Regions from separate parts of the Mesorhizobium montanum genome, predicted to be linked through region 2. Evidence: riboswitches for the same ligand, from Rfam matches in the RefSeq annotation. Region 2 holds a riboswitch; the other holds the start of a gene.
What was found. A riboswitch is a leader RNA that binds a small molecule or an ion and turns the genes downstream of it on or off. The one in region 2 is predicted to bind fluoride.

Region 1 (14,451 bases), on a different contig from region 2:
CCCTGTCGAAGTCGGCGCTGTGGACGCAAACGCAAATGCTGGCGCAGGCGCTCGGGCCGCGCATCCGCGTCAACGCCATCGGCCCTGGCCCGACGCTGAAGAATAAGCGCCAGGATGACGATGATTTCGAAAGCCAGGTCGAGGGCCTGATCCTGAAGCGCGGCCCGCAATTGCCCGAATTCGGTGCCACGATCCGCTATCTCTGGCAGGCGCGCTCGGTGACCGGCCAGATGATCGCGCTCGACGGCGGCCAGCATCTTGCGTGGCAGACGCCCGATGTGACAGGCATGGTGGAATGAGTCCCACGGACCACAAGCATAGACGAAACGGCGCCGCCGACGATCTGCCGCCCGATGTCAACCCCGATGTCGACATCGAGGACGAGGCGGCCGAGGAGATCGTCGAGCCCGAGGCCTTGCCGTCCGGACCCGATGTCGCCTTCACGGCCATCGACTGGACGCCGCATGCGGGCGATGCCGACGGCATGGTCGGCGCCGAGGTGATCCAGACCTTGGTCAAGCGGCTGCCCAATCAGCCCGGCGTCTATCGCATGATGAATGCCGCCGGCGACGTGCTCTATGTCGGCAAGGCGCGCAGCCTGAAGAAGCGCGTCACCAATTACGCTCAAGGGAGGTTCCACACCGCCCGCATCGGCCGCATGGTGCGCGAGACGTCGACGATGGAGTTCGTCGTCACCCGCACCGAGATCGAGGCGCTGCTGCTCGAGGCCAACCTCATCAAGCGGCTGCGGCCCCGCTTCAACGTCCTGATGCGGGACGACAAGTCGTTCCCCTACATTCTGCTCACCGGCGACCATGTCTCGCCCGGCATCTACAAGCATCGCGGCGCGCGCTCGCGCAAGGGCGACTATTTCGGCCCCTTCGCGTCGGCCGGCGCGGTCGGCCGCACCATCAATTCGCTGCAGCGCGCCTTCCTGCTTCGAAGCTGCACCAACTCCTTCTACGAGAACCGCACAAGGCCGTGCCTGCTTTACCAGATCAAGCGCTGCGCCGGTCCCTGCACCGGCGAGATATCGCATCAGGGCTATGCCGAACTGGTCGCCGAGGCCAAGGATTTCCTCTCCGGCCGCAGCCAGAAGGTGAAGACCGAGATTTCGGCCGCCATGCAGCAGGCCTCGGAAGAACTCGATTTCGAGCGCGCCGCCATCTATCGCGACCGGCTGGCGGCGCTGTCGCATGTGCAGGCGCATCAGGGCATCAACCCGCAGACGGTGGAGGAGGCCGACGTCTTCGCCATCCACCAGGAAGGCGGCCAGACCTGCATCCAGGTGTTCTTCTTCCGCACCGGCCAGAATTGGGGCAACCGCGCCTATTTCCCCAAGGCCGATCCGGCGCTGGAGCCGGCCGAGGTGCTGGGCTCGTTCCTGGCGCAGTTCTATGACGACAAATTGCCGGCGCGCGCGCTGCTTCTGTCGCGGACCGCGCAGGAACAGGAACTGCTCGCACAGGCGCTCTCCACCCATGCCGGCCGCAAGATAGCGATCTCGGTGCCGCAGCGCGGCGAGAAGAAGGACCTGACCGATCACGCGCTGCAGAATGCGCGCGAGGCGCTCGGACGCAGGCTGGCCGAGACTTCGACCCAGGCGCGGCTTCTCGCGGGCTTTGCCGAGACCTTCGGCCTGGCAAAGTCGCCGGTGCGCATCGAGGTCTACGACAACTCGCACATCATGGGCACCAATGCGGTCGGCGCCATGGTCGTCGCCGGGCCGGAAGGTTTCGTGAAGAACCAGTACCGCAAGTTCAACATCCGCTCGACCGAGATCACGCCGGGCGACGATTTCGGCATGATGCGCGAAGTGATGCAGCGGCGCTTTTCGCGGTTGCTCAAGGAGCATGGCGACGAGCAGAAATCGTCGGTGTCGGAAGGCCCGGCCGCGGACGGCGATGCCGGCGAGGAGGATCTGGTCGCCGGCAATGGCGGCTTCCCGGCCTGGCCCGACGTCATCCTGATCGACGGCGGTCAGGGCCAGATGACGGCGGTGCGCCAGATTCTTGCCGACCTCGGCATCGAGGACCGGGTTGTCGCCATCGGCATCGCCAAGGGGCCGGACCGCGACGCCGGCCGCGAGCGCTTCTTCGTCAAGGGCAGGGACTCCTTCACGCTGCCGGTGCGCGATCCGGTACTCTATTTCGTCCAGCGCCTGCGTGACGAGGTGCACCGCTTCGCCATCGGCTCGCACCGTGCCCGCCGCAAGAAGGAGATGGTCAAAAGCCCGCTCGACGAGATCGCCGGCATCGGCCCCGGCCGCAAGCGCGCGCTGCTGCTCGCCTTCGGCACCGCCAAGGCGGTGAGCCGCGCCGCGGTCGAGGACCTGGTCAAGGTCGACGGTATTTCCGAGCATGTGGCGAAGCTGGTCTACAATCACTTCCACGAGAGCTGAGGGTGGCCGCTTTCAGGCACGAAAGTTTGACGATGGTGTCGGCAAGTCGAGAGATGTTGTACCTTGGCGATTAGCCGAGACGCTTGTCCCGTCGTCATTCTAGGGCGGAGCAAGGATCGCAGCGACGCGGCGCAGACCCTAGAATCCATTCCGTTACCTCTACGCGTTGCAGCGGCTCAGAAAAACCTCTGTTCTGCTCCGTTGCGCCGTTCGCGCGAGGTCACGGAATGGATCCTCGGGTCTGCGCGTCCGCTTCGCTCCCGCTCCGCCCGTGGATGACGAAGTTGCCTGGGCTTCGCCCCCGACGTTGCAAGAAGAGCCGGCGCCGAGGCCGCCAGGTCCGCTCTCAAAAGGGAGATGCCTGGGGCACAGAGGGTGTGCTTCACGCCCGCCTTCACGTCGATTTTCCCTGGTCAATCGAATCTCGGCTGTTGACCCCCTACATTGGCTTCTGATTTGAGTACTTCTGGCGGAGAAGATTTCCCGAGACGACATGGCACAGCGCGCGTTCAACCTGCCGAACATCCTCACCTACGCCCGCATCATCGCGGTGCCGCTGGTCGTGCTGTGCTTCTTTCTCGAGGGGCATCTGAAGTCGTCCGACTTCGCCCGCTGGTCGGCGCTGGTCATTTTCCTGCTCGCCTCGATCACCGATTACTTCGACGGCTATTTTGCGCGCGCCTGGCAGCAGACCTCCAACATCGGCAAGATGCTGGACCCGATCGCCGACAAATTGCTGGTCGCCACCTGCCTGCTTTTGCTTGCCGCCGACACAGACCGCCACGCGGGCATTGCCGGCTGGTCGCTCTGGGCGGCGATCATCATCTTGTGCCGCGAGATCCTGGTTTCGGGCCTGCGCGAATACCTGGCCGCCTTGAAAGTTTCGGTGCCGGTGACCCAGCTCGCCAAATGGAAGACCACCATCCAGATGGTCGCCATCGCCTTTCTGCTGGTCGGGCCGGCCGGCGATAAGATTTTTCCGCTGACCACCCAGATCGGCCTGGTGCTGCTGTGGGTCGCGGCACTCGTCACGCTCTACACCGGCTACGACTATTTCCGCGCCGGCCTCAAGCACATCATGGACGAGTGAGATGCGCCTCATCTATTTCGCCTGGGTACGCGAGCGGATCGGCAAGCCGGAAGAGGATGTCGAGCTGCCTTCCGGCATCGAAACCGTGGCCGATTTGCTTCGCTGGCTCAAGACGCGCGGCGAGGAATACGAGAACGCGCTGCAGTACCCGGACGTCATTCGCGTCGCCATCAATCAGGAACATGTCGGCCACCGCGAGAAGATAGAAGGCGCGCGCGAGATCGCGCTGTTTCCGCCGATGACCGGGGGCTGAGATGGCCGGCGCCGTCGTTCCCGCCATCCGCATCCAGCGCGAGGATTTCGACGTCGCCGCTGAGATCGCCGGCCTGACCAAGGGCCGCGCCGATATCGGCGCCGTGGTCACTTTTTCCGGCCTTTGCCGTGATGAGCAGGGCGCGCTGTCGGCGCTCGAGCTCGAACACTATCCCGGCATGGCGGAGGCCGAGATCGGCCGCATCGCCGCGGACGCCGCCGAGCGCTGGCCGCTGCAGGGGCTCACCGTCATCCATCGCCATGGAAAGATAGCGCCGGGCGAAAACATCGTTCTGGTAGTGGCGGCCTCGCCGCACCGCCAGGCGGCCTTCGAGGCGGCGAATTTCCTCATGGATTATCTGAAGTCGCGCGCGCCCTTCTGGAAGAAGGAACATCTCGCCGACGGCTCCCAGGGCGGCTGGGTCGAGGCCAAGGAAGCCGACGATCACGCGGCGGGCCGCTGGACGAAACCGGACCAATAAAAATCGCGTTCGGCCATCGAACGACCGCAATCCCTGCCAAGCTTGCCAATCGGTTTGATTTGCTTGGCGGAGCAATCTCATGCTGGATCGTATCACGGAATTCTTCATCTTCGGGCTGGTGCCGTTGGTCGTCGGCGTGCTTGCCGTGCCTGAAGTGATCGATGCCGGCGAAAGGACCATAGCGGGCGAGGTGATCTATCGCGAGCGCATCGCCCTGCCGCCCGACGCCGTGCTCGTGGTCGAGCTCGCCGACGTCTCGCTGGCCGATGCGCCGGCAGCGGTAATCGCCAAGCGCAGGATAGCGCCCGCCGGCCAGGTGCCGATCAGGTTCGAGATCGGCTTCGATCCCAAGACGATCCAGAAGGGCCGGACCTATACGCTGCAGGCGCGCATCACCGTCGGCGAGCGGGTACTGTTCATCACCGATACAAGCCATCACGTCGATCCGCTGGCCGGCAAGCCGCGGACCGTCGTGCTAAAAATGGCGACGTCTTGACGCTTCACCAAGCGCGGGCCGAGGCATTCGCAAAAGATCAGCCCTGTGGCGGCTGCGGCGCTGGCGTTAGGCCGAAGCGGCGCATCAGGTCCATGAGCCTCGCATGGTCGGGCGGACCGCCGGTGCTGAAGATGGCGAAGGCCTCGCGGAAATACTCCGGCCCGATCGCCGCCGGCGTCACCACACAGAGCACCTTGGCGGTTTCGGCTGTGTCGTTGTCGAAGCGATGGACCGCGCCGCGCGGTATGCACAGCGCCTGTCCCGGCTCGATGTTGTGCTGCTGGCCATCGACGGTAAGCGAGAGTACGCCCTCGATCCCATACATGGTCTCTTCATAGTGGTCGTGGCTATGTGCCGGGGCGAGTAGGCGCTGGGAGCCGGGCACCGTCAGCTCGAAGGCGGCGATACTGCCGTTCGACTGCTCGCCGGTGAGAAGGAAGCGCACGGCAAGCCTGCCATCGCCGATTGTTTCGTCCGCCGGATTGACGCGGATCTGGCTGGCTTTCTCTAGCATTGAATCCTCCCATGTGGTAAATCGAATTTACCAATGTAGGTAAACTCAATTTACCGGACTGTCAATGGCCCAACTCACGGATGACCCGCCAAGCAAGCCTCCCTTGATCGGCGCGCTGCTGCGCGTGCCGGCCACGGCCATCCACCGCAAGCTGATACGGGAGCTCAGGGCTTCCGGGTTCGAGGACCTCAGCCCGCCGCATATTGCGGTGATCCAGTATCCGGGTCCGGACGGGATGCGCCCGAGCGCGCTTGCCGAGCGCGCGGCCATGAGCAAGCAGGCCATGAACCAGCTGCTGAAGACGCTGGAGGGCATGGGCTACATCACGCGTTCGGTGGCGTCTGACGCCGCCGGCGGGACGGTCGTCAACTTCACCGACCGCGGCCGCGCGGCTTATCAGAAGATGGCAGACATCCTGTTGGACATCGAGCGCGAATGGGCCGAGGAGCTCGGCGAAAAGCGCTTCCACGAGCTGAAGAGGCTGCTCGGCGAATTGTGGGACACGCCGCTTATTCGCTGAGGCGGTTGCCCTCGGGCCGACCACCATTGCCGGGAATAATCCGGGTCCGCGAAGCGTTCCTTCCAACATGGCGGGCAGGCAAAAAGGGATGTTTCCCGAAAACGTCCCTTCGTTGAAACCGCCAGACCGATGGCGCGGATCGATCTGGCACTCAAGGAGACCAGATATGAAAAAGCACGCGATCATCCTGGCAGCCACCGGCGTATCGCTGATTGCCTTCGCCGGCTTCACCAGGGCGGACGATCATCTGTTCAACGCCGAGCAGCATGGGCTCAGTCCCGACAGCCAGCCTTTCCAGACCAACAAGGCCGGCCATAGCGGCGACCTTGCGCCTGGACAGGGCAGTCCGTTCGCCGGCGAGGAGACCAAGACGCCGGCCACCGACACGACGGCGGCGAACGACCACGCAAATGTGAAAGATCGTCAAGCCAAATGACCCCTTGCCCGCCGGGAGGGCGGCGGGTTTCGGCTTGAAGCAAGCAGCTTGGCAATGGGTTTCTGCGTTGGCACGTCGGCGCCGTCGCAAGTTGACCGCGCCGCCGCAACCGCCTAGGCTCCCTCGAAAATGGGGATGGGGTTCCCCCGAAACCGCCCTTATGGGCTGATGACTCCTGCCAGGCGTGCTCTCGCGCGGCAGGATTTATTTTTTTCTGCTCGTATCATGCCTGTCTTCATGAGGTGATTCCGTTGGGATCGCGTATGGAAAGGCTTTGAAGCGATGACCGTTGCGGCTTGCGCCCTGGTTCTGATCGGCGGTTTCTTCGGCGGCATTTCCCGCTTTTTCCTCTCCGGCGTGGTCGGCCGCGGATTTGGCGAGACCTTTCCCTGGGGCACGCTGCTGGTCAACGTTTCCGGCGCTCTTGCCATCGGCGCCTTCGCCGGCGCGGCGCGGGCGGTCGGCGGTGTCTTCGCCAGCGATCTCGTCCGCGACCTGATCGTCGTCGGCCTGTTCGGCGGCTACACTACGGTGTCGTCCTTCTGCCTGCAGACACTCAACCTGGCGCTCGACGGCGAGAGCCGGCTCGCCGCCTTCAACGTCGTCGCTTCGTCGGTTCTGTGCGTTTTGTTCGTCGCCATCGGCTTCTGGGCGGCCATCTGGGTGGCTGCGTCAGCCACCTGGATGGCTTATTTAGCCACCTGGACGGCTGGTTAGCCATCGGGATGGCGGGCCGAGCGATGGCGGACAGACAGATGGAGAGGCGGCTTTACCTGGCGGTAGGCTGCGGCGCGGCGATCGGCTCGCTGGCCCGCTTCCTGTCGGGCTATGTCATCGTTTCGCTGCTCGGCCTGAACCCGCTTTGTTCGACCGCCTTGGTCAATATCGTCGGCTCCTGGATCATCATGGCCTTCGCCACGCTGACCCGCCCGGACGGGCGCCTGATGGTCGGTCCTGTCAGCCGCAATTTCGTCATGGCGGGCTTTTGCGGCGGCCTCACCACTTTCTCGGCGATGAGCCTCGATACATTTATCCTGCTGTTCGAGGGCGACTGGCCGCTGGCCGTGACCTATTTCATCAGTGTGGTCGGGCTGTCGCTCGTCGCCGCATGGATGGGCTATCTCATGGCGTCCAGGTTCAACCGCTTGCCAAAAGCTAATCAGGCGAACAGGTAGTCAGGAGGAGAACATGGAACTTCCCGCACAATGCGCGCTGCTCAGGATCTTCTTCGGTGAGGACGACATGGCGGCCGACGGCAAGCCGCTGCACGAGGCGATCGTCATCAAGGCGCGCCAGACCGGCATGGCCGGCGCCACGGTGCTGAGAGGTCCGCTCGGCTTCGGCCGCTCCAGCGTGCTGCACACCGCCAAGATCCTGCGCCTGTCGCAGGATCTGCCTATCGTCGTCGAGATCGTCGACGCGCCGGAGAAGATCGACGCGCTGATCCCTGAGATCAAGGCGCTGACGAAGACGAAGAGCTGCCTGATCACCCGCGAGAAGGTAGAAGTCATCCGCTACGGTGACGGGGACTGAACCCTCGCCAATCGCCCGATCAGCGGTGGCGAAGTTGGCGGCAGATGGTATCTTCGTCGAAAATGCCGGCGGAAAAAAGCTTCATGGCTTCGATCGCCAGGTCGGAAGCCTCGGAACTGCCGCGGGCAATGCCCCGCTCCACGCAGACCTGGTCATAGATGCGCTTCAGCAGGACGAGATCGTCCGGATATGCAACGCCGCTCTTGGAAACATGGGGACCTATCATCGCATCCTCCGTTGTCGGGACGGAAGCGCGACAGAAGCTCGCGGGGGCGGGGAGACTTCTATCGCTAGGCTGGCCACCATAGGTTGCTCGGCCAGCCCCGCATTTACCCATGTTAAAGGCGGCCCGGAGCCGCCTCTATTTCCTGGCAGATTTGGCTAAGTCAGCCGACGATCTCGGTGTCGGAAAACCAGTACTTGATCTCCTGCGCGGCCGTTTCCGCAGCGTCCGAGCCATGCACCGAATTCTCCCCGATCGACAGCGCATGCACCTTGCGGATGGTGCCTTCGGCGGCATTGGCCGGATTGGTGGCGCCCATCACTTCGCGGTTCTTGGCGATGGCGTTCTCGCCTTCCAGCACCTGCACGATGGTCGGAGCCGACGACATGAATTCCACCAGCTCGCCGAAGAACGGGCGATCCTTGTGGACGGCGTAGAAACCCTCGGCCTCGCGGCGGCTCATCCACACACGGCGCGATGCAATGACGCGCAGGCCGGCGTCTTCGAGCATCTTGGTGATGGCGCCCGTCAGGTTGCGCCTGGTCGCGTCCGGCTTGATCATGGAGAAGGTGCGTTCGATCGCCATAGGGTCGTCCTTGTTCTGGGAATGGAAATTGGAGTGGCGGGCTCTATACAAGCCGCTTGGCGGCTTGCCAAGGGGAGGTGGCTTCTGGCCAAGGCGAGCCCTTTGCGGGATAATTAGACGGCTGCGAACGCGCTTCGCATGGAAGCCCGCGGCAGCGGAGCCTGAGGCGATGAACTGGCCCTATCTCACACGCGGCGACATGGCTGGCCTTCTTTTCGTGGCCGTATTTTTCGCCGCTGTCGTCCTTGCCCTGCTTTTCTTCCCACAGCGCGCGGAGCAGAATTTCGGCTTCGGCCCGGAATGGCAATGCGTGCGCATGGAGCAGGGCGATCCGATCTGTGTCAGGCTGGTCGATAAGGATGCGCCGAACGGGGACGCGCGTGACAAGGGCGCGTCGAAGTAGACGCTAAAGCTCGACCTCAATGATCAGTGTCGGCGCGTCGCCGGCCTTGAGACCTTCGCGCTGGCGCACCGAGGTCTTGACCGGCAACAGCAGGCTGCCGGACGCCTTGTCGGGAAAGAGTGATGTCTGCCACCTGGTCTTGCCGATCTTCGCCGTGACGCCGAGCGATCCCCAAGGGCGCACCAGTCCCGTCATCGCGGCCTTGATCAGCGCCGCGAAGTCCGTTGGCAGCGTCATGAAATGCCAGCCGCCCTTGCCGGGATAGACCCAGATCTCGGCCTGCATCTCATAGCGCAACATCCCGACGCTCGCGGCCGTCACGCCGCCGCCGCGACCTGCCGGCCGATCCCGCCATGCAGGTCGAGGCAGCGCTCGAACCACTGGGCCACGCTGTCGCTATCCTCGAGCAGCCGGTAGGGCGAGGCGATCCGCGCCCATTGCAGCGCGCCGAAGACTATGTAATCGGCAAACAGCGGCGTCTCGCCGCCGATGAAGGGCTGGTAGGTGAGCATCGAGCGCAGCGGCTTGAGCGAGGCGCGGAAGCTGGCGAGTCCCGCATCGCGGCCGGCCACCACGTCTTCCAGCCGCTTGCCGTAGCTCTGCTCGCGACTCTCGCGGAAATAGGCGGCGTTCGTCCCATCCTGCATGTCGTGAAGGTCGGTGAGTGCCACCGTTGCCACGTAAGGGTGGATAGTGAACTGCGACCAGCGCTCGATGAAGCGCGCCGTCGCCTTGCCGCCTTCGCCGCCGAACAGCGTCGGCCGTTCCGGATAGGCTTCGTCGAGATAGAGCGCGATGGCGAAGGAATCGGTCACTACGCGCTCGCCGTCGCGGATCACCGGCACCGTCTTCGACACGCCGCCCTCGACTTCAGGCACCTCCAGGAAGCGTGTCGGCACCTTGGTTGCGCTGAGCCCCTTATGCGCCAATGCCATCTTCGTCTTCCAGCAATGCGGGCTGAACGGACGGGCGGCGTCGTGGCCGACGAGGTCGTAGAGAAGAATGGTCATTGGCGGGTCCGTTGCTGCGGGTTACGAAGGGCTCGGATTCGTTTGAGCCGGGTGGGAAGAATGAAGCAGCATTTCATGATGTTTGCGGCCTATAATCAATGGGCCAATGGCCGCCTCTACGATGCCGCCGCAGATCTTGGCGAGGAGGAGCTCGGTCGTGATGTCGGCGCCGTCTTCGGCTCGATGCTCGGCACGCTCAACCATCTGCTCGCCGTCGACCGCGTCTGGATGAAGCGCTTCACCGGCGAGGGCGACGCGCCTTCGAACACCGCCGCCATTCTCTACCGTGTCTTGTCCGGCCTGCGGCTGGCGCGCGAGGCAGAGGACAAGAGGATTGTCGATTGGGTCGGCGACATGAGCGAGAATACGCTCGCCGGCCGTTTCTCCTACATGACACTGACCGACATGCGCACCGTCTCGCAACGGGTGGCGCCGGCACTCAGCCATTTCTTCAACCACCAGACCCACCATCGCGGCCAGGCGCATATGTGCCTTACCGTGCTCGGCCGACCCTCGGTGCCGCTCGACCTGGTGCTGTTCCAGCGCTCCGAGGAAGGCCGCGCTTACGCCTGAGACGCAGCATCGTGGACGGTTTTCCGGTCGCCGATTGTCGATCAAATTCAAACATCAAGGAAAACTCGTATAGCATTTCAGAACAACGGATTTTTCCCCGAAAAAATGGAACCCTGACGGAAGCCATTCGTATTCCCCTTGTTCCCTCCCGCACAGGCATGCGCACGGACACGGCGCTCCGGCGATGCGGTGCGGAACAAATGTGGCAACGAAGGAGAACGCCATGAATGGTATGATAGAGAAAATCGCCGGTGCATTGGTCGGGGCCATTTTCGCCGTGCCGGCAAATGCTGCTGGTCTCGACATCGGCTTTGGCATCGACAACAGCGGCGTCGGTAGCCCGGGCGGCTTGAACTCCGGCGCGGGGTCATCGATCGGCGGTTCAACCGGTCTCGGCAGTGGCTTTGGCAGCAATATCGGCGGCGTCGGCGTGGGCAGCACGGGCGGCTTGAACGCTGGAGCGGGGACCTCGATCGGCGGCACCACGGGCACAACCGGCACCTCGTTGGGTGCAACGGGTAGCATCGGCGGCACTGGCACCGTCGGCGGCTCTGCCGGCCTCGACACCGGCACTGGCACCTCGATCGGTGGCACCACGGGCACAACCACCGGCACCTCGTTCGGTGCAACGGGCGGCATCGGCGGCACTGGCACCGTCGGCGGCTCTGCTGGCCTCAACACCGGCACTGGTACCTCGATCGGCGGCACCACGGGCACAACCACCGGCACCTCGTTGGGTGCAACGGGCGGCATCGGCGGGACTGGCACCGTCGGCGGCTCTGCCGGCCTCGCCACTGGTACCTCGATCGGCGGCACCACGGGCACAACCACCGGCACCTCGTTCGGTGCAACGGGTGGCATCGGCGGCGCTGGCACCGCGAGCGGCTCGGTGGGTACCACCACTGGTACCGGCATGTTCGGTGGAACCGGTGGCCTCAGCGGCGGCGGTACCTTGGGCGGCTCGGGCGCCACGACAGGCCGCTAAAGCAAATCGGGAAAGTCCCGGCGGCTTCCGGTCCCGGAATCGCGTGAAAAACAAACGGCCGGAGCGATTCCATCAAAGCGGAAGCGCTTCGGCACCATCCGCGAGCCGTAGGGTTCGGTGCCGGAAGCCCGCCGTTAAGTGAACTGACCCTGGGGGTCAGTTCATAGGTGGCGGGCTTTTATGAGCGCCCGCCATCACCGTCGCCTGACTGCCGGTTAACCAAGCTTGCATTGAAGCTAATGTATTAGGACTTCGTTTGTGCTCGCGCTGCATAAATAGGCCAGTTGCAGCGGGAGCAATGGCATGCGCATCGATTTGTCCCCTACAAGTTGGGGCAGGGTCGTGGTGGTCACCGCCGCCGGCACCGCCTTTTTTATTGCCGCCGCCTTCTTCGTCGATTCCTTCAATTTTCCCTCGCTGTCGCCGCAGGCGCTGCTTTGGGCACAGCTCACGGATCTTTTCCTGCCGCTTATCCTTGGCGGCTCCTTCCTGTTCTTCCTGATGTGGAAGATGCGCCAGCTGGCGATCACGCAGAAGGAACTCAGCGTCATTGCCGCGACCGACAGCCTCACAGCGGTCTTCAACCGCGGCGCCTTCTCGATGCTGGTCGAAGCCTATCTCGACCAGGTCCGAAGCCAGGTCGTCGCCGAAACCGGCGCGCTGCTGATCGTCGATGCCGACCATTTCAAGTCGATCAATGATCGCCTCGGGCACGATTGCGGTGACCAGGCGCTCCGGTTGATCGCCGCGACGATCAAGGGACAACTGCACGGCGCCGACATTGTCGGACGCATCGGTGGCGAGGAATTCGCGGTTTTCCTGCCCGGCGCCGACGCGGCGCGCTCCTTCCTGGTTGCCGAATCCATCCGGCGCCGCATCCGCGAGGCCGAGTTTGCACCCGACGGGCGACCCTGTCCGCTTTCGGTCAGCATCGGCGGTATCGCCTTCAACGGCCCGACCACCTATCACGATATGTTCCAGGTCGCCGACCGCCATCTTTACAAGGCCAAGTCCAACGGCCGCGACCAGGTGAGCTTCGAGAGCCCGCGCAGCGTGCTCGCCGGCGAAACCGCCGGCACCATGCACTAATCCGCTTCGCCACGCGTTTTAAACGCCTGCCGGCGCACGACGGTCAACGATGGCTGCGGTTGAGCAGCGGCCTGTGCTGGCGGATCAATTGGCGCTCGACGTCGAGATAGGGCCTGATCAGGCCCGCAGCCGTCGGCGTCGGCTCCGGCTGATGCACAACCGCCGTCAGCGTGCCGAGCTCGGTGAGCAGGCTGAGCCATTTCAGCGCTTCCCATTTCGGCGTCGCGCCGCCGCGGCCGGCAAGGCTGCGGTTGATATAGCCTGGATAGGAAAGCAGCCGCTTGCCCGCTGAGGCGCCGCAAGTGCCGATCCTCACCGCCTTGCCCTCGGCGGTGATCCAGACATAGACGGCTTCGCCGAATTCGCACACCTTGGGGTCGGTTATCGTCACCCGGATCGACGATTTGTCCCGGCTTAGCCGCATTTCGGCTGCCGGCTTGAAACGCTCGCGATCGAGAAACATCCGCCCTCCTTGCTGCGGTCCGCAACTGGCATGAGCAACACCGATGTTCCGTGCGCTGTTTCACGCAGCGGTCGAAAAAGTTTCAGGGGATTTTCGCCGAAGCCAAGCCCCGAGGCGCCATCAACGGTCCGTTCATCCTTTGGCGGCTAGTGTCGGCGGCTGACCTCAGCCGATCCGCGAGCGACCGTGTTCGATCTTATCGATTTCAAGGCGGTGCTGGTCATCGCCCTCATCTTCATTCCGCTGGAGCAGCTCCTGCCGCTGCATGGCGCGCAGTCGGCGACGCGCCGGCATTGGCTGAACGACGTTTTCTACCTGCTTTTCAACGGCATCGTCATCAAGTTCGGCATGTTGCTGGTGATCGGCGCGGCGATGCTTGTGGCGCAGCGTTTCGTTCCCGAAGCGCTCACCGCCGCCGTTCAGTCGCAACCTTTATGGCTGCAGGCGAGCGAGGCTCTGCTCGTCGCCGACATCGGCTTTTACCTTGCCCATCGCGCCTTCCACGCGGTGCCGTTCCTGTGGCGCTTTCATGCCATCCACCACTCGATCGAGGAGATGGACTGGCTGGCCGCCCACCGCGTGCACCCGGTGGACCAGATCCTCACCAAGTCGGCTTCGTTCCTGCCGCTCTTCGCCTTGGGCTTTTCCGGCGAAGCGGTTCTCATCTACGTGCTGATCTATCAATGGCAGTCGGTGTTCATCCACTCCAACACGCGCATCAAGTTCGGCCCGCTGAAGTGGCTGATTGCCTCGCCGCAGTTCCATCACTGGCACCACGCCAACGAACGCCAGGCCTATGACAAGAACTTCGCCGGTCAGCTGCCCTTTCTCGACCTGATCGGCGGTACCTTGCTGATGCCGGAGCGGATGCCGGAAAAATACGGCGTCGACGAACCGGTGCCGCAGCTCTATCACCAGCAACTTGTCTATCCCTTCGTTGCCGTGACCGAGCCGGCCGCTGAAGCCTCGCCAGCCGCCGTCAAGCCGGATTGAAGATATAACCCGCGGGAGAGGCCTTCTCCGCCAGGTACTTGCCGCGGCAATCGTTTCCGGGTGGAGCGGAAGCGCGCCGCTCAGGCGGCGAAGCCGCCATAGCCGTGCGCCACGGGCTTGACCGAAATGTCCGGCTGCTCCGAAGGCCACAGGACGCCGGCGGTCACCGCGAAGCTGATCAGCGCATCGCGCGCGGCTTCGGCCGGGATTTCTCCGCTCCGCGCGGCCTCGCAGGCCTTCGCCGCGGCGCCGTAGCTGAGCCGCCGGCGCGACGGCGGGAACTCGGTCAGGAATTGATGCATCTCGAACAGCGAGGCGATCATGCGCTTGTGGCCGGCGCCGACGCTGAGGGCGACCGGGGTGAAGAACGTCCTGTCGTGCATTCGGACCTCGTCGATTGGC
Region 2 (14,451 bases):
TAGGCCATCAGTCGCTTGATTCCGCGCTGGCGCACGATGAACAGCGCACCGACCAGTACCGAGAACAGCCCGAGTCCGATGAAGGCGTCGCGCGGCAATGCCCCGGTCTCGGAGGCGTCCACGATCGACAGGAAACGCACGATGCCGAGCAGAGCCGTGTTGAGGAGCGCGCCCGACAGCATGGCCGAAACAGGAGCGGGGCTTTCGCTGTGCGCGTCGGGCAGCCAGGTGTGCATGGGTGCAAGGCCAACCTTTGTGCCATAGCCGACGAGCACGAGAAGGAACGCCAGCGTCAGGATGCCTGGATTGATCTTCGGCGCGGCGCCTCGCAACGTCGCCCAGGTCAGGTCGTAGGTCGGGCCGAGCACCAGGCTGCCGCCCCAGTAGAGGATCACGGTCCCCAGCAGTGCAACGGAGATGCCTGCCGACACCACGATGATGTATTTCCAGGCCGCTTCCATGCTGCCGGCGTCGCGCTCGAAGGCCACGAGGAAGGTGCTGACCAGCGTGGTGAGTTCGATGGCGATCCAGTATAGCCCGGCGTTGTTCATCAGCGGACCGACGAAGACCGTCAGCGCAAAAGCGGCAAAAAGAGCGTAGAAGCGGGGCAGTCGCTCCTCCTCGCCGAGCAGCCGCATATAGCCGACTGCATAGATCGAAGCGAGCAGGTAAACGACGGCCGCACACAGGATCACCCATGCGCCGGTCACGTCGAGCAGAATGTAATCGGCCCACCATGTCCGGGGCGCACCAGTCGCCGCGACGGCCACGAGCCCGACGGCCGCGATGAAGGCGACGATGCTTGCCGCGAGGTTCAGCGCTTCAGCTAGGCGAGCGCCTCGCCCGGCAAGGGAACCGGCGACGGCGACGGCCGGAGCGGCGATCAGCACAATCAGAGGCGTGCCTGCCATCGGTCAGCCCACCAGTCGCCTGAGCTCGAAGCTCGAGGTGCTGCCTATCTGGCTCATCAAGTACTGCACCAGCACACCGAAGCAGGCGACGACGATCAACAGGTCGAACAGGATCACAAGCTCGATCAACAACGGCATGCCGGGCACGAGGATCTGCGCGCCCAGGAAGATACCGTTCTCCAGCACCAGCAGACCGAGGATCTGGCTGATCGCCTCGTGCCGGACCGTGAGCATCAGGAAGCCGATGAGCTTCATCGACAGCATGACGGTGAGCGCCAGCACGGCGACCGTGCCGGCCAGGCCAAGCTCGCCGCCTATGCGGTAGGCTACGACCAGCGAGAAAACGACGGCCAGCGCGCCAACGACCAACGCCGTGCTCGGCCGCAGGATCTCGTGCAGCTCGCGGCTGACTTCAAGCCGCTTGATGATCCGCCACAGCAGGTAAGGCAGGAGCAGCCCGCGAAAGAGCGCCGTCAGGATGGCGATGAGGTAAAGCTCGGGATAGCCGGCATAGTAGCCGACCGATGCCGAAAGCCCAGCAATGACCCAGGACTCGCCGGCGAAAGCGTAGAGATAATTGTCGAGCCAGCGCGAACCGAGCATGACGAAGGCGAGCAGAAGGCTGACGATCGTCATCAGGCTGAAGAGCGATGCGGCGAGCGGGTCAAGATGCGCGATGACCATGGCGGGTATCTACCCTAGCTGTGTGCTGATGATGGCGACGACGGCGAGCAGGAATGAGGCGGCCAAAGGCTCCTGGTAGCGGTAGAAGCGCAGTCGCGACTGAACCGTCTCGACGACGATGACGGCGATGGCGACCAACAGGAACTTGGCCAGGACGCCGCCAAGGGCTCCCAACGCCCCGATAGCCGTCCCTCCGGCCGAAAGGCCCCAGGGCAGGATCAGGACATTGCAGAAGATCGTGTAGAGGATGAACTGCTTCATCATTGAGGCCCATTTGAGCAGCGCCAGAAGCGGTCCGGAATATTCGAGGATACGTGCTTCCTCGATCATATAGACCTCGATGTGGGTGCTCGAGTGGATCGGCAAGCGGTCTGTCTCGACCAGCAAGAGCACGAAGAAGGCCGCAACCAGGAAAAGGTGCGCGGGGCTCCAATAGACCGCCGGACTTTCCACCAGCAGATGGTTGACGACGAACGGGATCATCGCCTTGGCAAGCAGCGTGATGCCGACGAAGACGAGGATCAAAGTCGGTTCGGCGAGTATGGCGAGCATCACCGCTCGGCTCGACCCGATGCCGCCATAGGCGCTGCCGGAATCGAGGCCTGCCAGCACGACCATGAATGAGCCGAGGGTGAGGATCAGGCCGCCGCCAAGGATGTCTCCCATATCCGAATAGGGCAGGGGGTAATTCGTGAGCACCGGAATGAGGATCGGAACGGTCAACATGCAGGTGAAGGCGACGACCGGGGCTATCCAGAAGATCCAGGATGCCGTCTCGGGGACCACGATCTGCTTGCGGAACAGCTTGCGGAGGTCTCGATAGGGCTGGAGGACGCTCGGACCTTGCGAGCGTTGCACGCGTTCCTCCGCCCACAGGATGAAACCCTGCAGAAGCGGCGCGAAAGCCAGTACCGTCAGCAACTGGGCGATCTGCAATAGAATGTCGCGCATGCCCCTACGACGCTCCCGTTTCGTCAGCGCGGGGCAAATCGACCGCGCGAGCGGAATTCGGGCCACAATTGTCGTTTGGGGGAATGATCATTGGACTCCTCTCCATGCCTTTTAGCGGCACCAGAGGAGTCATCAGCCCTGAGGGCGGTTAAAAGGTGAACTCCATCACCTTTGGGCATCATATGGAATCCGGCGCCGAAAAGTCAACGGCATCGTTGCCTTCAACGCGCATTTACGAACGCCTGGCCGCGTCAACCGTCCGCGCGGCGGTTCATCATTTCCTGCCTGGCAAGTCCGGCTACCCTTTCGCACAGCTCTGAAAGCCGCATAGGAAGAAACGCCCGCGAGGTGATGTCCGATTGCGCAAATCTGGCGAAGGCCTCCATCGGGGAAAGTGCAACTGGCGGGCCGAAGCCCACCAGCCTGCCGCCAGCGTGGTTCAGCTTCAGGTCGAGGAAGACGCCTGCTATCTCAAATGAACCATCGCCTTTGCCGATCCGGAAAGGGGATCCGAGACCGGAACAGCGATCACGGTAGGCCAGCCAATAGAGGCGATGGAGTTCCGGTCGGGCCTCCACGAGCTGCCTTAGGACTGCGTCCGGAACGCCGTTGTACACTCGAAGCAAGAACGCAAGCACCAGATCCATGACGTTCTCGAAGGAATAGATGATGGCGTGACCCTTTCGCGGCGCCGTCTTTGATGACACGGGCAGCCCGAGCTTCCGAAGCGATTTTATGTAGTCGTTGAAGGTGTGCTCGCTCGTCGACCCGCGAAACCCCATCTCCACCAGTATCCGGACGACGCTTCCGTAGCGCAACTCGATGTTCGACAGCTCGGTCGGCCTGTCCGGTGGAGCTGCCCAGCGTTGCTTGTTCATCAATGCGATCTCAGCACGCATCATTGTCTGCACCAGCCCGTGCCGCATCTGTTCATGGAGGGAAATCTGTCAGCCGCACCTTCCCACCATGAATCACGCATGGCAGGAGTCATCAGCACCGCGGCGGTTAAAGGGGGACTCCATCCCCGCGCCAGAAAAGCTAGCAGACTTGGCCGCTCGGGACAAGGATTCACGCCAAACGGTAGTGCATCAGTTTGAAATGGCCGAGCTATCTGGCCTTCACGCCCGCCTTGCGGCTATTGAGGGCTTCGGCGCGTGGGCTTCCCGAATGGACGCGCCTAAAACGCGAGTGGGCGCCCGGCCTGTCGGGGGGTTGGGGGACTTGAGGGGACAGGCCGGGCCCTTGCCCCATTGCGGGGTAGAAAGGGATTATGCTCCGCCTTTGCAGCGACTGACATTAACATTTTCTAAGGCTTAGCTAAAAAGCCCGTCGAGGCAAATGACGTAAGCGACGGGCTTTTGGCGCACGCCAGATTTGCCTGTCACCCTGTAAGCGTCAGCCTCGCTGCGGTCCCCGGTAGCGGCGCAGCCAAAGCCTTGCCTGTCGCTCATACTAGCCGGCGGTCGGATCGCCCATCGTCCAACCGGCACGCAATCGCGACGACTGCACGTTTAGTTGACGCTTGGCTTAGGCCGCTGCGTTTTTGCGCGGGCCGTCTTGAAACACTGCCTGATAGAGATCCTGGCCGAAGCTGGTCCGCAACGGCTCGGCCTCGACAAGCTTGAACGTGCGCGTTCCGTCGGGCTCGCGTTCGGCGCGCAGGAACATGAGGTCATCAGACTTCCCGTCGACATAGGCATGTGCGAAGGCGTAGAGATGCGTGACGAAGACCATCTTGATCCCCTTCTTCAAAAGAACGTCGACGATCATCTTGGCGATCTCCGACCCCTCCCGGTCATTGGTCGCGGCGAAGGATTCGTTGAAGAGAACAAGGGAGTTTCCCGCCAGGACATCGGCAATCCGGCTCATGCGGCTCAACTCCTCGTCGAACTTGCCGCTCGTCATCGAACTGTCCTCCTCGCGCTTGTAGTGGGTGAAGACGCCGTCGCAGAGATTGGCGGAGAACGAGACGGCCGGCGCGAACATGCCGCATTGCATCATCAATTGTGCCAGGCCGAAGCTTCGCAGAAAGGTGGATTTGCCGCCGGTATTGGCCCCGGTGACTATGGTGAGAACCTTGCCTACGGCGTCGACGTCGTTGCCGACGACACGCTTCTCCATACTCAGCGACAGGCAGACGTCGTAGAGTCCCTCGAAGTGGTGGCGTCGCTCGCCAGCGTCGACTGGCACCGGGAACGCGATCGGCTCGCCCTTGGCGACGAGCCGCTGCCGCAGGTTAAGGCAGCCGATATAGAAAGCGAGTTCGGCGCGCAGCATGTGGAGGAAACTGAGGATATGCTCGGCTGACTGCGCCACGGCATTGGCGGCGATATTCAAGCCCCGGTCACGCAGCTCCGAAAGTGCCCTGGCGCCGGCATCGTCGCGTGGATCGAGTTGGAAAATGTAGGCTTCCTCCTTCGGCCCGAAAAGCCGCTGCAGCCAGCTTCGCTTCTCCGCTGACGGATTGCGTAGGATGTAGGATTTGGCCTTGTTTCCGTCCCCGAGTGTCGCGCTCAACAAGATGCCGTCCCGGAATTTCATCTGCTGCAGATGACGTGCCACGTCTTTCATGAAATCGCCGGCGAGTTCTTCCTTCAGCGTGTTGAAAAGGGTCGTGAACGCCTCCGAATGGAAGCGGGACAAGTTCGCGTCCGCCAGCGCCCTCAGATTCTGCAAGCCCTCCATCTGCCCCTCGAGCAATTCCACCGAATGGTTCAGGATTCCCGACGGATAGCTTCCGAGATAGAGCAGGCCACCCCTGGTGCGCCGCCCCTCGATCGTGGCCATCACGGTATCGTAGACGTCGCGGATGACGCCGCTGTTTTCGATGCAGTCCTTCAAGGCTTCCTGGCGGTAAAGGATCGTGGGAGCGTCGCTGCCGACACTGGCCAGGATCGCCACCTTGGCGACCTCGAAAAGGAATTTGTCTTCTCCCGCCATGGCGCGAAATAGCGTGTCGAGCTCCAGGTCCTGGACCAGATCGTCGGCGTTGCGGGGCAGTTTTGCCTTCAGGTCGAAATCGCGGTCGCGGTGCATCAGATGCGCTTTCATGGGCGGATCCTTTCGCTCAACCGCTCTTCGGTGAGGCCGTACTTCTCCGCGATCGACATCGCATAGGATCGGCCCGAGGCTGGGCGCCGAACGACCTTGTAAGTACGGGTGGCGGGGTTTGCCGGATCGACGGAGCTGACCATGCTGACCGTTGTCTCCGAGAAAGTCGCCAGTTCGTGGATGAAGGTGACCCACACGCAGGGCGTGTCCAGGTGGACGATCCTGCGCATGACCTTTTCGCTCAGGAACGTTGCATCCTGCAGCGTCGTCGAGGTGAAGATCTCGTTCATGATGACGACGCTCTGCGCGGTTGCCCGTTCGAGGATATCGTGCACCCGTACAAGGTCGTCCTGCAGCTTGCCGCGAAGGTTGGCAATATCCTCCTCGCGCTCGAAATGAGTGAAGACCGTGTCGAAGAGGAATAGCCGCACCTTTCGTCCCGGAACCGGCAGCCCGAGGCTCGCGAGATGGTGCATCTGGCCAAACATCCGGGCGAAGGTGGTCTTGCCTCCCTGGTTGGGACCGGACACGACCAGGATGCGCTCCTTGCCCGACAGTTCGTAGTCGTTGCACACGATCCGCGACTTGTCCGCGGACAGCTTGGCCGCCAGCGCGATGTCGAACGCATCGATTGCTTTGACTGCCTTGTCTTGGTCGGAAACAGCCGGGAGACTGAAGGCCAGGCCATCTTCCTTCAGTCGTCCGATATAATCGAGATAGGAGAGGTAGAACTGGATCTGGCGGTCGAACTCGGCCACCTTCGTGTCGAGAAACGCGTCTTTCTCGGCGCCAAAAAACCCGCGTAGGCGTGCAAAGATGTCCGGCCACAGAAGGCTGACGAATGCGAGGATCTTCTCCTCGACGTGGTTCATCTCCACCCAGTCCTGCAGTTTGCAGCTGTAATCCTTCACGTCGCCTTGCCGGAACTTGGCAAAAGTCTCCTCGATTTCCGCGCTGTAGTCCGTCTCTTCCCGATATTTGTGGACCTTGAGGCTCGAACCGTAGAGATAGACGCAATAATGGATGCCATCGAGGTCACGCCTGATCCCCTCGACCGTCGTTTGCAAGGATGAGAAGCGGCTGGAGCCGACATAATCCTGAATGTATCGGCAGAAGGCCTTCATGCCCTGCGAAGCGACGGTGGTGGGTCCCAGTTTGTCCGCCAACTCCGTCACGGCGCGGCAATAGGCGTTGGCCGCCTTCAGGAACCAGCTCTCCTTCTGAAGCCTGAAGCGGATCTTTTCCGCCTGAGCGAGATGCGCGCGCATCCCCCGCATGCTTTCCGCGAAAGCCCGCAGGAGCTTCAGCAGGTCCTCGTTTTCCAGGTCACGGACGATCTCATGGCGATAGGCCACCTCGTCCGTGGAGGTCAGGCTGATATGGAAATATCCCTCGAGGTCGTATTCCTTGCGGCCCGAGTTGATCGCGGCGACGACCTGGTCGAGGTTGAGATCGGCAAAGCATTCAGGCTGTCCCGCCTCATGCGCAGGCGGATATTTTTCCGGATGGAGGAAGAGGATGCTTTCGAAGGCGGCCATCTTGGGCGGCCGTTTCTGGGTAGGCCCCGCGCGTTTGGGAGCAACCAATGGCGGCGCTCGTCCAGCGCTCTTCCGAACCCTTGACGGAACACTCGAGTCAAAATCAGGCTGCGGCTTGGGCCCTGGGCGCTTGCGGATCTGGTCCATTTCACCACTCCTGCTCATCTTCAAGAGAGCAGGAGTTATCGGCCCGAGGCAGTTGTAGCGAACTCCACCGCTGTAGTCGTCAACGTAGGGAGCGTACCCACTACGGTCAAGGACTTCCTTGCGGTGTCGGGGGCCTGGTCGCCTGATTTTGGTGGATCGGCCGTCGCGCGACCGGTGCGCCCTCGCGCGTGACCTTGCGCTCGCCAGTGCGGCAAACGCCTACGCCACATAGCCGCCGCGCGGCTTCCTCATACTCCGGTGGTGGCCTTCAAGGAACCATGAGGTGAGGAGCGGGTTTGGTTGGCTGGATGCCGAAATGTTCGGCTTGGTCATTCTTCCAGAGGAGAACACGATGACAACCCCATGCAGAACCACTGCAGTTGCCGCCGCTTTGATGATGCTGGGCTCGCCGGCGCTTGCCCAGACGAGCGGGACACCAGTGCCCGGTGCGCCGGCGCAGGAGCAAGAAGCGCAACAGTCGCCAGAGCCGCACGGACAGTCCCAGGACTCTATGCGTGAAATGATGCGCCAGATGATGAGCGAGATGATGCAGGAAAGGATGCCAGATCGTGGTCCGCGCGCGCAACGGCCGGGAGGCGATCGTTGGCACCGCGACTTCCAAATGGGCTCGGAAGAGGGGCGCAGGATGATGGGAAGACCCGGCGGCATGAAAATGCGGATGATGCATGGTGCAGGGATGCGAATAATGTTCGCAGTCGTGGACGCCGACGGCGATGGCGCGCTTTCCAAGACCGAGGTTCAGGATTTCATTGGGCGGATATTCAACGCTGTCGACGAGAACGGTGACGGCAGCGTCGATATGGAGGAAATCCAGACCTTCTTCCACGGGTCGCGCAACGAGGATGCAGAGTAGACTGGCAGCCAACTGCCTCTACTGCTCGCCACGCCCGGGAGCAAGATTCGTAAGCGAGACGTGAGGTATGTCTCAAGCTGAGCTAGATATCCAGAGACGATTATCTCTTTCATCGCTCCGAAAAGCCACTCTCAAGACGCTTAAGTGCCAGATCGCGTGGCGCGCAAAGCGGTGAGCTTGACCGATCTCGGGCGGCCGTGGACACTGGGGACGGTGCACCAGCTTTTGATCAACGAAAAGTACATTGGCAACAACGTTTGGGGATGTACGACGGCCAACATCGTCCAAATGCGGTTCAGCCGCCTCAGTTTCCATCGGCGAACTACGTGGCTGGAAAGTGTCGCTGATCTCAGGTGCTCCGTCATTCGTTGTCAGATCCAGCGGAGAGTTACGAATCCTCGAGTTCACTTCCGGGCGCAAGCAGGCGATCGACCGGATCGTGGTCGGGAAGCCCGAAGTCGTCTATATACCACCGCAACTTCGAATGTTCGAATGCGTTGCTGCCTGCCAGTTCACCGCTTAAGCTGGCGCAGGCCTAGTCGGCCGTTTCGGCGTTGCAAAAGTACGTCGGCGTGAACAGGTTGGCCGAAGGCATCGGTAGTTAAACATCAAGGGGCAAGGCATTGGGTCGCAGGCAAGCGGATGCGGGGGTGCGGGACCTGCAGTTCGCCAGGAACCTGGATTGGAACCTGCTCAAATTCTTCCATGAGATCGCCAGCGCCCGCTCGGTCACCAACGCGGCGAAGGAGCTCAACCGCAAGCAGCCGGCGCTCAGCCTCGCCTTGCGGCGGCTGGAGGAGCGGCTGGGCGTCACACTCTGCCATCGCGGCCCCACCGGCTTTGAGCTGACGGAGGAGGGCCGCATCCTCGCAGAGCGCTGCCAGGAATTCGCCGACACCATCCGCGAGATCCCGGCGAGGCTTTCGGACGTCAAGGCCGAGATCCGCGGACATCTGAGGGTAATGTTGGTCTCCAATCTGGTCGCACCGGTGCTCGACGAGGCCATCGCCGCGTTCCATGCCAAGTATCCCGCGGTCGAGCTCATCGTCGAGGTGGCCGCCTGGACCGAGGTGGTCAATTCGCTGATCCAGCACAAGATCGACGTCGGTATTTCGCCGTCGCGCGTCAAGCGGGCCGAGCTTGCCTATCTGGACCTGTTTACCGAGATCCACCGACCATATTGCGGGCGCCCGCATCCGCTGTTCGGCAAGACCGTTGCCGAGCCGGCCGACCTCGCTGTGGAGGCCTTTGTGCTGACCGGCGCCGACGAGGGCGACGAACTGACCCAGTTCCGGGTCGAGCACGGGCTCGGCCGCAACATCGCCGGCATTTCCGATCATCTGGAAGAGGCCAAGCGCCTTGCGATTCTCGGCGTCGGCTTGTGCTTCCTGCCCGAAGGGTATGCGCAGCCCGATGTCGATGCTGGTCGGCTGTGGCCGCTGCTATCGGGAAGCAACGTGCCGTGCACCAACATGTTCGTAGTCACCGATCCGCAAAGCCCGTCCCATACGGCGCGCGAACTGTTCATCGCCGAAATCCTTGAGCAGTCGCAGCCAGGATGATCACGCAGGTGGCTGGGCCAGACAACCGGTTCCGGCCAAAGGGTGAAAGGTACATTAATTCCGTTAATGCCTCGCGTTCGATCTTTGGGCGTTGAGGGCAGAAGCGGCCCTTTCTATGGTCAAGCATGGCGACATTGCATAGGTCTCGTTGATGCTGCGGTAAGGCAAGGCGCGAGCAGCGTGTCGACCAGGGGAACACCTCGCAAAGGGGAATCAGACATGACCGCGCAAACTTCAATATCGCCCCGGCAGACGCTGCCGAACGAAACGCCGCCGGCCATCGCCGACGGGGTCGAGACCATGCTGTCCGTCACCGAGGCGGACATTGCCGACTACACCGAATCTGTCGTGCCGCAGGAGAAGCGGCGCTCGAACTTCCGCATGCTGGCCCAATTCCTTTCGATGCAAGCGGTGTTCGGCACCGTGCTCGTCGGCTACGGCGCGCGCTTCCAAGGCCTGACACTTTCCGAACTGACGGTGGCGATGCTGATCGCGGCCGCCGTGATGAGCCTCTACTGCATCGGCTCGGCCAATGCCGGCGCCGTCACCGGCCAGACGCATTCGGTCATGGCGCGCAGCATCTTCGGCACTATCGGCAGCGGCCTGGTATCGCTGCTCCTGATCGTCAACGGCATGGCCTTCTATCTTTTCACGGTGAAGTTCATCATCGACATCGCCGGCGGGCTGATGACGGTGCCGGCGGTCGGAGCGATCACCGCGCTCCTGGCCATCGTCATGATCGTCAACACTTATTTCGGCTTCGAGGGCGTGCAGCGCTTCGCCCAGTTCGTCGCCGTGCCCGTGATTCTGGTGTGGGGCATCTTCGCCACCATCCTGGCCTTCACCACCGTGTCCAGTAGCGTGCTTGCGGCTGTGCCGCATGTCGATTCGAAAACCGGGATGATCATGGTCATTGGCAGCATGGTCGGTCTGTCGACCTGGGGCAATGAGCCGGACTTCTTCCGCTATGCCAAGGCCGGCCGCGCCGCGTGGTGGAACATCCCGACCATCGTCATTTCGTACCTGGTCGGTGCGCTCTTGTTCCCAATCATGGGCTACATGATCGCGGCCCTCTCCAATCAGCCCGATTTCGGCCCGAGCATCAGCTATTTCGTCAACTTCACCATGTTCGGCAGCGCGTTGCTCGGCATCGCCGTCATCGTCATCAACCAGTGGGCGGTGCAGGACGGCAACCTCTATATCGCTGTAAACGGGGCGCAGAACGTGCTTTCTGGTATCCGTGGCTGGAAGCGCCAATACACGGTCGTCGGCCTTGGCCTGATCGCCTCGGTGCTGACCTTCTACCTGCCCAACTTGCAGGACACGTTCAACCTGACAACCAGCATCGGCTCGACCACCGTGCCGGTCGCCAGCACGATCATGGCCATCGACCTGTTCCTGCTGCCCTGGCTGTTCGGCATCAAGCGGCCGATGTTTCGCGTCGCCAACTGGAGCGAGCTTGGCATCGCCAACTGGCCAGGCGTCATCGCGCTCGCCGCCGGAACACTGGTCGGCGTCTACACAGCGGGCCTGATCCCGATGCTCAACAGCGACTATATTGGCTTCCCGGCCCTGCAGTCCTGGCTGACCGGCGCGGCCGTCTACCTGATCGGCGTGACGATCGTCCACAAACACGCCAACGTGAAGGCGCTGCTCGGCTTCGCCAGCATTTGAGCAGGCATCACTATCCGGAGGCCGCGGTCCGGCCTCCGGATTACCATACCCAGTCCCAGCCAGGCGTCCGACGCGGCTTGCCGCGCGACCGGGAGGAGTTGCCATGACGTCCCTCGATCTCATCATCCGGGCACCACGTGCCATCCTCCCCGATGCCGAGTGTGCCATCTCGGTCGGCGTTACCGGCGGCCGGATCGTCAGCATCGGAGCGCTCGACGCTCCGGCGAACGCCAAGGAAACCGTCAGGCTTGATGCCGACACCGTGCTTTTGCCAGGGCTCGTCGACAGCCATGTCCATATCTGCGAGCCCGGCAACACGGAATGGGAAGGCTTTTTGACCGCGACCCGCGCCGCGGCGGCCGGCGGCATCACCACGCTGGTCGACATGCCGCTGGACAGCGTGCCGACCACGGTGACGATCAACGCTCTGGCCGCCAAGCGCGCCGCCGCCGAAGGCCATTGCCATGTCGACGTCGGGTTCTGGGGCGGCGCCATCCCGTCGAACCTTGCCGATCTGCCAAAGCTGCATGCCGAGGGCGTGCTCGGCTTCAAGTCCTTCCTCTGCGACACCGGCACCGACGATTTTCCGGGCATTACGCCCCAGCATATGGAGAGCGTGATGCGGGTGGTGGCCGGGCTCGGCTCGATCTTCATCGTCCACGCCGAGAGCGCAGAGGCGATGGCCTCCATGCCCGATCTTCATACGCGCCGCTATGCCGACTATCTCGCCTCACGCCCAAAGGGCATCGAGAACCTGGCGATTGCCGAGGTCATCGAGGCAGCGCGCGCTAGCGGCGCCAGGGCTCACATTTTGCACCTGTCCAGCGCCGACGCGCTGCCGATGCTTGCCTCGGCCATCGCCGACGGCATTAAGCTCAGCGTCGAGACCTGCCCGCATTATCTCAGCCTGTGCGCCGAGGAGATCGGCGACGGCGAGACGGCCGCCAAGGTTGGCCCGCCGGTCCGCGAAGCGGCTAACCGCGAGAAGCTCTGGGCCGGCGTTGCCGAGGGCACGCTCAGCATGATCGTTTCGGATCATTCGCCTTGCACGCCCGCGATGAAGGACCCGGTATCAGGCGATTTCGGCGCGGCCTGGGGCGGAATCTCCTCGCTGCAGCTTGGCCTGCCGGTGACGTGGAGCGAAGCACAACGGCGCGGCCATTCACTGGTTGATGTCGTGCGCTGGATGGCCGAGCGCCCGGCGGCACTTGCCGGCCTGCCGCACAAGGGCCGGCTTGCCATTGGCGGCGACGCTGATTTCGCCGTGTTCTCACCCGATGCCGAGTTCGTCGTGGATGCGGCGAGCCTGCATCATCGCCATCCTATCACGCCCTATGCCGGCAGGCCGCTGAGAGGCGTCGTGCAGGAGACTTTCCTACGCGGCCACCGCATCGATCTGTTTGGCCGGCCGCGCGGCGCGCTGATCGTCAGGGAGGCGTCAGCTGCCCAGCCCCAGGAATTGAAAAGGAGTGCCTGAAATGAAGATCCTCGTCGTCAACGTCAACACCAGCCAGTCGATGTCCGATGTCATCGACGTCGCCGCCAAGGCCGCCGCATCCGCCGGCACCGATATTGTCACGCTGACGCCGTTCTTCGGCCCCGAGGCGGTGGACTGCAATTTCGAGAGTTACGTTTCGGCCGTCGCCGTCATGGACCGCGTGCTCGCCTATGACGAGCCGTTCGATGCGGTGGTCATGGCCGGCTTCGGCGAGCATGGCCGCGATGGGCTGCAGGAACTGATCGACGAGCCGGTGATCGAGATATGCGAGGCGTCCGCCCACATGGCGATGATGATCGGCCGCAGCTATTCCGTGGTCACCACGCTGCAGCGCTCGGTGCCGCCAATCGAGGATCGGCTGCGGCTCTCCGGCCTTGCCGATCGCTGCGCCTCGGTGCGCGCCAACGGCATGAGCACGCTGGAGGTCGACCAGGATCCGGCCGGCGCCATGCGCTCGATCGTCGAGGAAGCGCGCAAGGCGGTCGAGCAGGACCATGCCGAGGTGATCTGCCTCGGCTGCGCCGGCATGGCGGGGCTGGAGGATGCCATCACCTCGGAGCTCGGCGTGCCCGTGATCGACGGCGTCGCCGCCGCCGTCCGGTTCGCCGAAGCGGTTGTCGGCCTTGGGCTGAAGACCAGCAAGATTTCGACCTATGCGAGGCCCGACGCCAAGCGAATCATCGGCTGGCCGCTGTCCGAGGCGCTGGGGCTGGGGGCGCGTTCCGACATCCGTTCTGGCCTGCGCGCGGGAGGCCGTCGATGAACATGATCGGCAAGACCCCGGGCGAGGCGCAGGACGCCTATGCGATGCCGGAGCTGCAGGAGACTTTCGCGGCCGAGGTCGATCTCGCATCGCGCTGGCTGGGCGGCAGCGTGCTTGCGGCAAGCGACGAATCCTTCGGCGAGAAGGAAAGCCTGCTGACGCCGACGCCGTCGGCCTTCGTCCCCGGCAACTATGGTCCGCGCGGCGAGATCGTCGATGGCTGGGAGACCAGGCGAAGGCGCGAGCCCGGCCATGACTGGGCGCTGATCCGTCTGGGCGCAGCGGGCATCATCACCGCCGTCGACGTCGACACGTCCTTCTTCACCGGCAATTTCCCGACCACGTGCCTCATCGAGGCCTGCGGTGTCGAAGGTTATCCTAGCCCGAAGGCGCTGCAGTCCCTCGACACCGAATGGATCGAGATCGCGTCACGCTCGCCGCTCAAGGGCGATGCGCACAACCGCTTCGACGTCTCCGACCGGCGCCGCTTCACCCATGTGCGTCTCTCGGCCTTTCCGGACGGCGGCATCGCCAGGCTGCGCGTCTATGGCCATGTCGTGCCGGACCCGCGGATCTTCGACGGGCTCACCGTCGACCTCGCCAGCCAGGACCACGGCGGCCAGGTGGTGACAAGCAGCGACGGCTTCTACACTTCGGCCGCGATGCTGAATCGTCCCGACAAGGCACGCAACATGGGCGACGGCTGGGAAACGCGGCGCCGTCGCGACGACGGCAACGACCATGCCATCATCCGCCTGGCTCTGCCGGGCCGTGTGAGGCTGGTCGAGATTGACACCG

Region 1: linked by a shared signal. The riboswitch ahead of crcB (fluoride efflux transporter CrcB) and the one ahead of RFM68_RS27580 (hypothetical protein) in region 2 are both predicted to bind fluoride.

Annotation. Positions count from the first base shown of each region.
Region 1 covers NZ_JAVIJF010000015.1:76,587-91,037, forward strand. Annotated here, with positions in the region: gene RFM68_RS20650 (SDR family oxidoreductase) at 1-299, shown strand, start outside; gene uvrC (excinuclease ABC subunit UvrC) at 296-2,401, shown strand; gene pgsA (CDP-diacylglycerol--glycerol-3-phosphate 3-phosphatidyltransferase) at 2,895-3,491, shown strand; gene moaD (molybdopterin converting factor subunit 1) at 3,493-3,744, shown strand; gene RFM68_RS20670 (molybdenum cofactor biosynthesis protein MoaE) at 3,746-4,225, shown strand; gene RFM68_RS20675 (YbaY family lipoprotein) at 4,305-4,721, shown strand; gene RFM68_RS20680 (cupin domain-containing protein) at 4,759-5,235, opposite strand; gene RFM68_RS20685 (MarR family winged helix-turn-helix transcriptional regulator) at 5,339-5,755, shown strand; gene RFM68_RS20690 (hypothetical protein) at 5,922-6,191, shown strand; fluoride riboswitch at 6,314-6,376, shown strand; gene crcB (fluoride efflux transporter CrcB) at 6,474-6,908, shown strand; gene crcB (fluoride efflux transporter CrcB) at 6,932-7,366, shown strand; gene RFM68_RS20705 (DUF190 domain-containing protein) at 7,380-7,724, shown strand; gene RFM68_RS20710 (hypothetical protein) at 7,744-7,950, opposite strand; gene ndk (nucleoside-diphosphate kinase) at 8,111-8,533, opposite strand; gene RFM68_RS20720 (hypothetical protein) at 8,703-8,936, shown strand; gene RFM68_RS20725 (DUF1905 domain-containing protein) at 8,940-9,236, opposite strand; gene RFM68_RS20730 (glutathione S-transferase family protein) at 9,254-9,946, opposite strand; gene RFM68_RS20735 (DinB family protein) at 10,007-10,519, shown strand; gene RFM68_RS20740 (hypothetical protein) at 10,743-11,504, shown strand; gene RFM68_RS20745 (GGDEF domain-containing protein) at 11,808-12,593, shown strand; gene RFM68_RS20750 (hypothetical protein) at 12,637-13,056, opposite strand; gene RFM68_RS20755 (sterol desaturase family protein) at 13,243-14,049, shown strand; gene RFM68_RS20760 (DUF982 domain-containing protein) at 14,130-14,432, opposite strand.
Region 2 covers NZ_JAVIJF010000024.1:43,057-57,507, forward strand. Annotated here, with positions in the region: gene RFM68_RS27565 (proton-conducting transporter transmembrane domain-containing protein) at 1-911, opposite strand, end outside; gene RFM68_RS27570 (hypothetical protein) at 915-1,595, opposite strand; gene RFM68_RS27575 (respiratory chain complex I subunit 1 family protein) at 1,605-2,546, opposite strand; fluoride riboswitch at 2,663-2,725, opposite strand; gene RFM68_RS27580 (hypothetical protein) at 2,798-3,448, opposite strand; fluoride riboswitch at 3,521-3,581, opposite strand; gene RFM68_RS27585 (MutS-related protein) at 4,074-5,597, opposite strand; gene RFM68_RS27590 (MutS-related protein) at 5,594-7,135, opposite strand; gene RFM68_RS27595 (EF-hand domain-containing protein) at 7,599-8,156, shown strand; partial or broken gene RFM68_RS33840 (hypothetical protein) at 8,334-8,418, shown strand; gene RFM68_RS27600 (LysR family transcriptional regulator) at 8,807-9,718, shown strand; gene RFM68_RS27605 (purine-cytosine permease family protein) at 9,938-11,392, shown strand; gene allB (allantoinase AllB) at 11,496-12,869, shown strand; gene RFM68_RS27615 (aspartate/glutamate racemase family protein) at 12,871-13,653, shown strand; gene alc (allantoicase) at 13,650-14,451, shown strand, end outside.